Regions from separate parts of the Roseibium sp. QJM3NY_11 genome, predicted to be linked through region 1. Evidence: predicted binding sites of a transcription regulator. Region 1 holds the regulator's gene; each other region holds the start of a gene.
What was found. The regulator LexA, encoded in region 1, represses DNA repair genes until DNA is damaged. The targets are predictions, from matches to a motif close to TGTTCNNNNTGTGTTCNG.

Region 1 (3,230 bases):
TGACCGGCCGGGCGTCGGACATGTATATTTCCGGCGGTTCCAACGTCTACCCCAAGGAAGTGGAAGAGGTCCTGCTCGCCCATCCGGCGATTTCGGAAGTGGCCATACTCGGTATTCCAGACCCGCAATGGGGCGAAGTCGGCCTGGCGGTATGCGTGACGGCGGATGGCGCCTCTCCGGATCCCCAGCACCTCACTGCGTTCCTGCAGGACCGTGTCGCCCGATACAAACTGCCCGCCCGCTATCTCTTCATCGCGCAGATGCCGACCAGCGCCTATGGCAAGGTCACGAAGAAACTGGTGCGCGACCATCTGGACGAGAAGGGTCTGCTGTGAGACGGCCTGCCCCGGACAGCCTCGCGGACATCCGGCATCCCGGACCCGCAGCCACGGACCGCAGCCCCGGCATGACCTGCCGCGCGGACCCGGTCTCGCTTGAGCTTGACGGCGGCGCGCCCCTGATCGACGCGCTGGGCAGCTTCGCCGACCAGAAGGGGTGCGGCTCCGCGGTGCTCGACCTCGGTGGACTGGCGCTGGCGCCTTTCGATTATGTCATGCCGGACCGGGCCATCGACGACCGTCACGCCGCCTGGTACAGCGACACGAGAACCTCCGGCGGCGCCGTTCTGGACGAAGCCGTGGCCATCCTCGGCTGGAAGGACGGCCAATGGTTTGCCCATATCCACGCATGCTGGCACGAAGGCGGCACCGGCCATCTCGGCCACTTGCTGCCGCAAACGCTGGCAACGGCCGAGGCCGCGCGGATCACGGGCTACGGCATAAAGGGCGCCAAATTCGAAGCCGCGGAGGATCCGGAGACCGAATTCACCCTGTTTCGGGTCAGACCGGACGAACCGCGGGCCTCGACCAGGCCTCACAATGCCCTGATCGCCACCCTCGCGCCGTTCGCTGACCTGCATGACAGTGTGACAGCACTCGCCGCGGCTCTGGCGGAACCGGACTTTGAGGTTTTCGGCCTCGGTAGTCTCGCCGGCGCGGCGTTCCGGGAAACATCCCCGATGACCGGCCTGATATCGGAAATCCTTGTGCGGTCCGGCGCGGGAAAAACCGGCGACACGCCGCTCAGGCTTCCCATACGTGGCGTCGATCTGGAGGGAGCCCTTCACCAGGGCACCGTGCGCCCCGGAACCGCACCGACACTTGTTACCTGCGAGCTCCTGATCAGGGGCACCGCAGTGCCGGAGTGACCCCTAGGGCGGGCGAACGTGCCGCCACGACCGGCGCGCAGGTTGATCAGGAACAGTAAGAGAACATTTACCCTTGCAGAACACAATGGGAACAGGTACCATGTTCTTGATTTGTACCAGCCTATTTCGCGGCCAGGGGATACCGACATGTTGACGCGCAAGCAGTATGAACTGCTCATGTTCATTCACGAAAGACTGAAGGAAACCGGTGTTCCGCCGTCTTTCGACGAAATGAAGGACGCGCTGGATCTCAGGTCCAAATCCGGCATTCACCGCCTTATTACCGCCCTGGAGGAACGTGGCTTCATCCGGCGCCTGCCGAACAGGGCCCGGGCCATGGAAGTGGTCCGCCTGCCCGACTCGATCGCCCCGGGTCTGGGCGCGCCGCGCGCACGCGGCAGTTTCTCTCCCGAAGTGATCGAAGGCTCGCTTGGCAAACCGGAATTCACCAAACAGGTGGAAGAACCGGTGTCCGCCGGTACGGAAATCCCGGTCATGGGCCGCATTGCCGCCGGTGTTCCCATCGAGGCCATCCAGACCCACAGTCATTCGATCACCGTGCCGCAGGAATTGCTCGGCAAGGGGGAACACTATGCTCTTGAAGTGCGGGGCGATTCCATGATCGAGGCCGGCATCCTCGACGGCGACACCGTGCTGATCCGCCGGACGGACAATGCGGACAGCGGAGATATCGTCGTCGCGCTGGTGGATGACGAGGAGGCAACGCTGAAGCGGCTGCGCAAGAAGGGAGCCTCCATTGCGCTGGAGGCTGCCAACCCGGCCTATGAAACGCGTATCTTCGGCCCTGGCCGGGTCCGCGTTCAGGGACGGCTGGTCGCTCTTTTCCGCCAATATTGAGCGGCAACGCCAGATAACGCCCCGGCAATGCCGCCGGTCATTCCGTATCGGCACGCGCGGCGCGGCGCAGATATGCGCGCGTCACCGTTCCCTGCCTGTGCCATGGTCTCGGCGGATCCGGAATTGCGTAGATCACTCTGCTGATCACGGGAGCCCGGCCGTTTCGGTTTTGATCGATCGGAAGCGGTGGCGTTGGTGCCTCTGCTTTTCCATTTTCTTTGTCTTTTTCTTTTCCTTGCTGACCGGAGATGCTCGCGCGTGGTTCCTCCGCTGACAGCCAGATGGAAACAGCGCCCCTGGAGGTTCTGATTTCCGGGCCAACAACCAGTCGCGCACGGCAGTCTTCCCGCACGATCTGATCGCTCACGATAATATCCGCATACCGGCAATCGTCATCCGAAGCCTCCAGGGATTTCGGCAAGGCGATGGCAACAGACCTTTCCTTTGTCCCGGCGCGCTCACCGGCAACCGAATAAGCGTGCACAACACATCCGAGCGGGTCGCAGTGCCTTTGCTCCGAATTCATCTTGCGCGATCCAATCGCGTCCGGAGGAACCCCTTCGTACTGGAACCAGAGTTCCGTCAGGAAGGCGGACTTTCGACCGGAAAACCGCAGCAGACCGCCGTCATCACGCGCCGCGACACGACCGCCGGAGGCGGCGATCTGAATGTCCGGCGGACGCGAGCCGACGGCGATGAGGATTCCGGCCGCCAGCGGCAGCGCCGCGCACAGACGTGTGCGCCCGGGCAGCAGCAGCCCGGTGAACAGGGCGCACAGCAACAGCAGCGCCGCCGCGCCGTCCAGCCTGCCTGTTACCCCGTCGCCCGCATCGAGCCCGGCGGTGAATTCGGCAATCTTCAGGAGTACGGATACGCCGAACGACATGACGGCCAGAGGCAGTCCCGCCAGACCGAATGGCATCAGCACGAGGGCAAGCACCCCCATGGGCATGACCAGAAGCGAGAACACCGGCATTCCCAGCATGTTGCCGATCAGCCCGTAAGGGGCGACCCGTCCAAAATGATGCGCGCCGACGATCCCGGTCGCCAGACCGGCCACAAGCGCGGTGATGAACAGCCCCGCGCTCCATTTTGCCAGATGCGACATCAGCAGCTTCAGGCCTTCCGGTCGTGCGGCCCGGGCCGTTAGTTCCCGGTCGCGCCG
Region 2 (3,230 bases), 390 kb from region 1:
CATCCTTTTCCTGCCGCCTGCGCAGGCGGTCGTCCGCGCGGTCGAGCACCCACTCCAGAAGTTTGTTGGCCTGATTGGGAGAAGCCGTCAGCCAATGGTCGAAGGCATCGCGGACCGCGACTTCCGTGATGCGGGTCGCCTCGTTGGTCGACAGCTTGTCCTTGGTCTGGCCGACGAACTCCGGTTCGCGGATGAAGACAGACAGCATGCCGCCGGCCAACGTCATCACGTCGTCACCGGTTATGATCGAGGCCTTCTTGTTGTTTGTAAGTTCGCCATAGGCCTTCAGGCCGCGCAGCAGCGCATAGCGGAAACCGGCTTCATGCGTGCCGCCTTCGGGAGTCGGCACCGTGTTGCAGTAGGAATTGACGAACCCGTCACCCGCGAACCAGTTGACCGCCCATTCGACGGAGCCGTGCTTTCCGGCATTGTCGGTGCGCCCGGAAAAGACCTCGTCGACGACACGCCGTTCGGTTTGCAGACGCTCTTCGAGAAAGTCCCGGAGGCCGCCGGGAAAATGAAAGACGGCTTCCGCCGGCGTTTCGTCTTTTTCCGGTATCATGTCGGGCGTGCAGTGCCAGCGGATCTCGACACCGCCGAATAGATAGGCCTTGGACCGGGCCATCTTCAAAAGGCGCGCAGGCTTGAAGTGCGCCCCCTTGCCGAAAATCTGTTCGTCCGGCTTGAACCGGACCTGCGTGCCGCGCCGGTTCTGAGTGTCACCGACCAGCTCGATCGGCCCCTGTGGCTGGCCGCGGCGGAACACCTGGCGGTACAGCTTGCGGCTTCGGGCCACCTCGACGACGAGTTCCTCGGAGAGCGCGTTGACCACGGACACGCCGACGCCGTGAAGGCCGCCGGATGTCTCGTAGACCTTGCTGTCGAACTTTCCGCCGGCATGAAGGGTGGTCATGATGACCTCGAGCGCGGACTTGTCCTTGAACTTGGGATGCGGATCGACAGGGATCCCGCGTCCGTTGTCCGTAATGGTCAGATAGCCGTCGCTTGTCAGGTTGACATCGATCCAGGTCGCGTGCCCGGCAACGGCCTCGTCCATGGAGTTGTCGATGACTTCCGCGAACAGGTGATGAAGCGCCTTTTCGTCGGTTCCGCCGATATACATGCCGGGGCGCCGTCTGACAGGCTCAAGTCCTTCCAGGACCTCGATATCGGCCGCGGAATAGTCATCGGGCACTTCCACAGGTGCAACGGAACGTGCTTTTTGCGGCTTTGGAGCGGGCGGGTCTTGCGCAAGAGGTGCGGAGACCGCCGCGTTGCCGGCAAATAGATCGTCTTTTGAACTCATTCCGTGTCGCCTGCCGTATCGCCTGTTGAATGCTGGGTACCGGTTTCCCGATGATCAGCGCTGTTACCTACACCGAATCGAGAGAGAGTTTGAAGGACAAAGATAGAACGGGAAAGGTTTTGAGCCAAAAGCCCCCGTTTTCAACAGACCTGAAGCGGAATTGTCGGCTCCGGCAACCCTTCGTCAACCCGGGCATGGTGTGATGAGCGGGAACCATCGGGAGAGGGGTATATCGGAATGTGCCAATTCAGCAACACTTGCCGGCAGAGTCATTCGCGGCATGGCCGAATACATTCAATTGCCCATGTTCGGCCATTTTTGGCGGTCACCCGTTAACATGAATTAAGTCGGGCCATGCATGAGGGACCGCCTCGATCAGGGCGGCGCCTGAACCTAAAGACCCGGAATTGATCCAAGTTGGGCGCAAAGCAGCCCAACTTAGAACGAAATGATCGGCCATCTTGGGCCAAACCGGAAAACGACCCTGAAGGGCCTGGCCTGGCAGGGGTGAGAGACTTCAAATGCGCATGGCGCGGACAAAAAACAAGAGTGTCCGTCGGAAGGACAAGTCGTTGCCGACGGATAATTGTGTGACAGGGATGCTCAACAAAAGCACGATGCTTCGACGCATGGGCAAGGCCGGAACTGTGCTCGGGGCGTTGATTGTCATCGCACTTGCCGGACCGGCGGGTGCATTCGACGGCCAGCCTGCGCCGCACAGGACAATCGGTCCGGACGACCTGTCGCCGATGGAAGCCCTGCGCGCAGGGGCACGCCAGTACTATTCCGGCGACAAGACAGCCGCCCTCGGTTCGCTGCAATACGCCGCCGAGAATGGCGAGCCCATGGCCGCCTGGAAGCTCGGCGAGATGTATGCCAAGGGCGACGGCGTCAAGGAAGACGACCTGAAGGCATTCAAATATTACAGTCAGATCGTGCGGGAACATGGCGACGACCGTCCGGATGCGCCGGATGCTCCTTTCGTTTCCAGTGCGTTCGTTGCACTTGGCTCCTATTACCTGGACGGCATAGACGGCGCCATCCCGAGAAACGAGGCCAGGGCAAGGCAGATCTTCACCCATGCCGCCTCTTATTTCGGCGATGCCGGCGCCCAGTACGAACTGGGCCGGATGTATCAGAGCTCAAATTATCGCATGGCCGTTCGCTGGTACAATCTGGCCGCCCTGAAAGGGCATGTCGGCGCCCAGGCACGGCTCGGGGAAACGCTTTACGCCATTGGCACGTCGGACAAGAAGAAAGCGCGCGGGCTGATGTGGATGACCGTTGCCCGTCAGCAGGCCCAGGGAACCGAGGCGGCGTGGATCAACACCATGCATGAACAGTATTTCGCCGTATCGCCGGAACCCGTTCGCCAGATGGCCCGTTCGCTGGCCGATGGCTGGCTGCAGCAGAACCGGCCGGAACGTCCTCACCGCGCAGCAACTGCCTTCTCAATAGCCGTCACACCGTTCACAACCGGGGCCTGTCGGCTCCGCCCGGGAGCCCGGACGCACCGGCATGTGCACGGCTGAAATCCGCATGAAGAAGGCCGGTCTCGAGCCGGGGCGGCGTCCACGGTGTTTCGGGTGGGTGGTCGCCATCGTGCCCTGGCACCCGGCTGACCGGGCAGGGGGCATCGCTCAATTTCCACGATGTGTTGTTCAGGACCATGTCGCAGGTTGCCATGCGCATTCCGTCCGGACTTTTCAGGCAGATGGAATCGCCCAGCCCGTAGTCCGCGCCCTGGTAGCGGCAGGTGCATGAAACGTTCTGGGCAGCGGCGAAAGAGCCGCCATAAAACACGAAAACAACAAGCTGCACCGCGAACAGCAGGCGAAAGAAAATCGCCGATCCAAGCGTGCCACGCCCGGCCAGCGCCGTCCTTTCAGGCGGTGCCGACCCGTATTGTCCGCATGTCGCGCGC
Region 3 (3,230 bases), 350 kb from region 1:
CCTCGATGCGGTCGTGCGGGGCCGGATTGTCACGCGCGCCGTTCAGGCGGCGGGCGGCGGCCTTGTAGAGCGTGTCGATCAGGAAGGTGGACTTGCCGCCGCCGGACACGCCGGTGACACATGTGAACGTGCTCAGCGGAACCGAGACATCGATGTCCTTGAGGTTGTTCCCGCGCGCGCCCTTGACGGCGATCTGCCGCTTCTTGCTGATCTTCCGGCGGCTGTCCGCGCGGGCGATCATCTTTGCGCCCGTCAGATATTGCCCGGTCAGCGAAGCCGGGTTCGCCATGACTTCAGCGGGCGTGCCCTTGGCGACGACCTCGCCGCCATGAACGCCTGCACCGGGGCCGACATCGACGACATAATCCGCGGTCAGGACCGCATCCTCGTCGTGCTCGACGACGATCACCGTATTGCCAAGGTCACGCAGATGCTTGAGCGTTTCCAGGAGACGGGCGTTGTCACGCTGATGCAGACCGATGGAGGGTTCGTCCAGCACGTAGAGCACGCCGGTCAGGCCGGAGCCGATCTGCGACGCCAGCCGGATGCGCTGGCTTTCGCCGCCGGACAATGTGCCCGATGCGCGCGACAGCGTCAGATATTCAAGGCCGACATCATTCAGAAACTTGAGCCGTTCCCGGATTTCCTTGAGAATTCGTCCGGCGATTTCGCTCTGTTTCTCATTGAGTTTGGCGGGCAGTTCCTCGAACCATTCGCTGGCGTTGCGGATGGAGAATTCGGTCACCTGGCCGATATGCATGTTCGCGATCTTGACCGCCAGTGCTTCCGGCTTCAGCCGGTAGCCGCTGCAGGCCGGGCAGGCGTGGTCGGACTGGAACCGGGCCAGCTCTTCACGGACCCAGCTTGAATCGGTCTCGCGCCAGCGCCGCTCGATGTTGCCGACGACACCTTCGAAGGTCTTTTCGGTCCGGTAGGACCGCACGCCGTCATTATACACGAACTCGATCTTGGTCTTGCCCGTGCCATGAAGGATGGCGTCCCGGGCCTCTGCCGGGAGGTCCTTCCACGGGGTCGCCATCGAAACGTCGAAATGGCTGCTCAGCGCTTCCAGGGTCTGGGCGTAGTAGGGCGATGTCGATCCGGTCTTGGCCCAGGGCAGGACGGCGCCTTCGCGCAGGGACAACGAATGATCCGGGACCACCAGGTCTTCCTCGAAAGCCAGCGTTGTGCCGAGCCCGTCGCATGTCGGGCAGGCGCCGAAGGGATTGTTGAAGGAGAACAGCCGGGGTTCGATTTCCGGGATTGTGAAGCCCGAAACCGGGCAGGCGAATTTTTCCGAGAAAATCAGCCGTTCCGGCGCACCCTTTTTGTCGGTCTTGTCCGCGAACTCGGCGATGGCAATGCCATCGGCCAGTTTCAGCGCGGTCTCAAGGGAATCCGCGAGCCGCCCCGCGATATCGCCGCGCACGACGAGACGGTCGACGACCACGTCGATGTCATGCTTGAATTTCTTGTCAAGTGCGGGGGCCTCCGAGATCTCGTGGAATGTCCCGTCGATCTTGACGCGCTGAAAGCCCTTTTTCATGAGCTCCGCGAGTTCCTTGCGGTACTCGCCCTTGCGGCCGCGCACCATCGGTGCCAGCAGAAAGAGCCGTGACCCTTCCTTGAGCGCGAGCACCCTGTCCACCATCTGGCTGATGGTCTGGCTTTCGATCGGCAGACCGGTCACCGGCGAATAGGGGATCCCCACCCGGGCAAACAGCAGGCGCATATAGTCATATATCTCGGTGACCGTGCCGACCGTCGAACGGGGATTGCGCGATGTCGTTTTCTGTTCGATGGAGATGGCGGGAGACAGTCCGTCGATCTGGTCGACATCCGGCTTCTGCATCATTTCCAGGAACTGGCGCGCGTAGGCCGAAAGGCTTTCCACATAGCGGCGCTGACCTTCGGCATAAATGGTGTCAAAGGCCAAAGACGACTTTCCCGATCCCGAAAGACCGGTCATGACGATCAACTGGTCGCGCGGCAGGTCAAGATCGACCCCCTTGAGATTGTGCTCCCGCGCGCCGCGGACGCTGAGCATCCGGGTGGGGTCGTTTTTCCAGCTTTCATCCGGCCGTGCGCCCTTGGATGTCTTCATTTCAATTCTTCCCGAGCTCTTGCGCATGGTGCCGCTGTTTGTGCGGCGGCGGGCGCATGATGGTCCCACGCGGTGGCATCCGTTTGCCCCGATATAGCAGTTTCACGCGGCGCTTCCAGTCGGGTAGGCCTCGAAGGCGTCCGAATTCCGGTTTCCGCAGCCAATACGATTGAAACGCTTGTACAGACCTGATAGGAACAAAACAAGTACATGCGCCGATGTCGGTGATTGTTTCCCGTGGCTGGGCGACCGGCAGGGTGCGGGCGGCGGTCCGGCGTTGACGCCGCGACGGCAAATATGTCGCACAGGAGCAGAGACAGGATAGAGTGTCATGGCCAGGCAACCGAGCGCGGTGCTGGTTTGGCCGGGTTCGGCCCGGGAGGGCTTGCGGCGCCTTGGAGGCTGCCTTGTGGAAAATGGCCGCTGAAACAGGAAAATGCGCGCGAAGCTGTTGGCGGGCCGTTAGGGTTCTGATCTTTAGCAGCATGGCTTGCAACGCGTGAACGGCGAAACACGTAGCGAAAAAGTTCAAGATGTGGCCGTTCCGCGATAAAACAACAGGAGTGCAGGATGGCGGGCAGCGTCAACAAAGTCATTTTGGTCGGCAACCTCGGTGCCGATCCGGAAATCCGCCGGACGCAGGATGGGCGTCCGATCGCCAATCTGCGGATAGCAACATCGGAATCCTGGCGCGACCGCACCTCGGGCGAGCGCCGGGAGAAGACCGAATGGCATCGTGTGGTGATCTTCAACGAAGGACTTTGCAAGGTCGCCGAAAACTACCTGCGCAAGGGCTCCAAGGTCTATCTCGAAGGCCAGTTGCAGACCCGCAAATGGCAGGACCAGGGCGGCCAGGACCGGTATTCCACTGAAGTCGTCCTTCAGGGGTTCAATTCCAACCTGACCATGCTCGACGGCCGGGGCGAGGGCGCCGGTGGCGGCTCCCTTCCGGATTACGGCAATGACAGCCAGGGCGGCGGTGGCAGCTTCGGCGGCGGCGGCGGCGGCAGCGGCAGCGGCGGTTCGGGCGGCGGCTCCGGGGGCGGTTTCGGCGGCGGCTATGGCGGCGGCGGGGGCGGCCAGGGTGGCCCATCCGGCGGCGGTGGCGGACCCATGGACGACGAAA

Region 2: the regulator LexA is predicted to act here: its motif matches at 1,399-1,416, upstream of parE (DNA topoisomerase IV subunit B).
Region 3: the regulator LexA is predicted to act here: its motif matches at 2,298-2,315, upstream of uvrA (excinuclease ABC subunit UvrA).

The regions. Positions count from the first base shown of each region.
Region 1 is NZ_CM149660.1:3,020,446-3,023,675, reverse strand. It holds gene AC0VX3_RS13990 (acyl-CoA synthetase) at 1-335, shown strand, start outside; gene AC0VX3_RS13985 (PPC domain-containing DNA-binding protein) at 332-1,207, shown strand; gene lexA (transcriptional repressor LexA) at 1,355-2,065, shown strand; gene AC0VX3_RS13975 (ComEC/Rec2 family competence protein) at 2,103-3,230, opposite strand, start outside.
Region 2 is NZ_CM149660.1:3,407,745-3,410,974, reverse strand. It holds gene parE (DNA topoisomerase IV subunit B) at 1-1,306, opposite strand, end outside; gene AC0VX3_RS15755 (tetratricopeptide repeat protein) at 1,906-2,838, shown strand.
Region 3 is NZ_CM149660.1:3,374,915-3,378,144, reverse strand. It holds gene uvrA (excinuclease ABC subunit UvrA) at 1-2,047, opposite strand, end outside; gene AC0VX3_RS15600 (single-stranded DNA-binding protein) at 2,675-3,230, shown strand, end outside.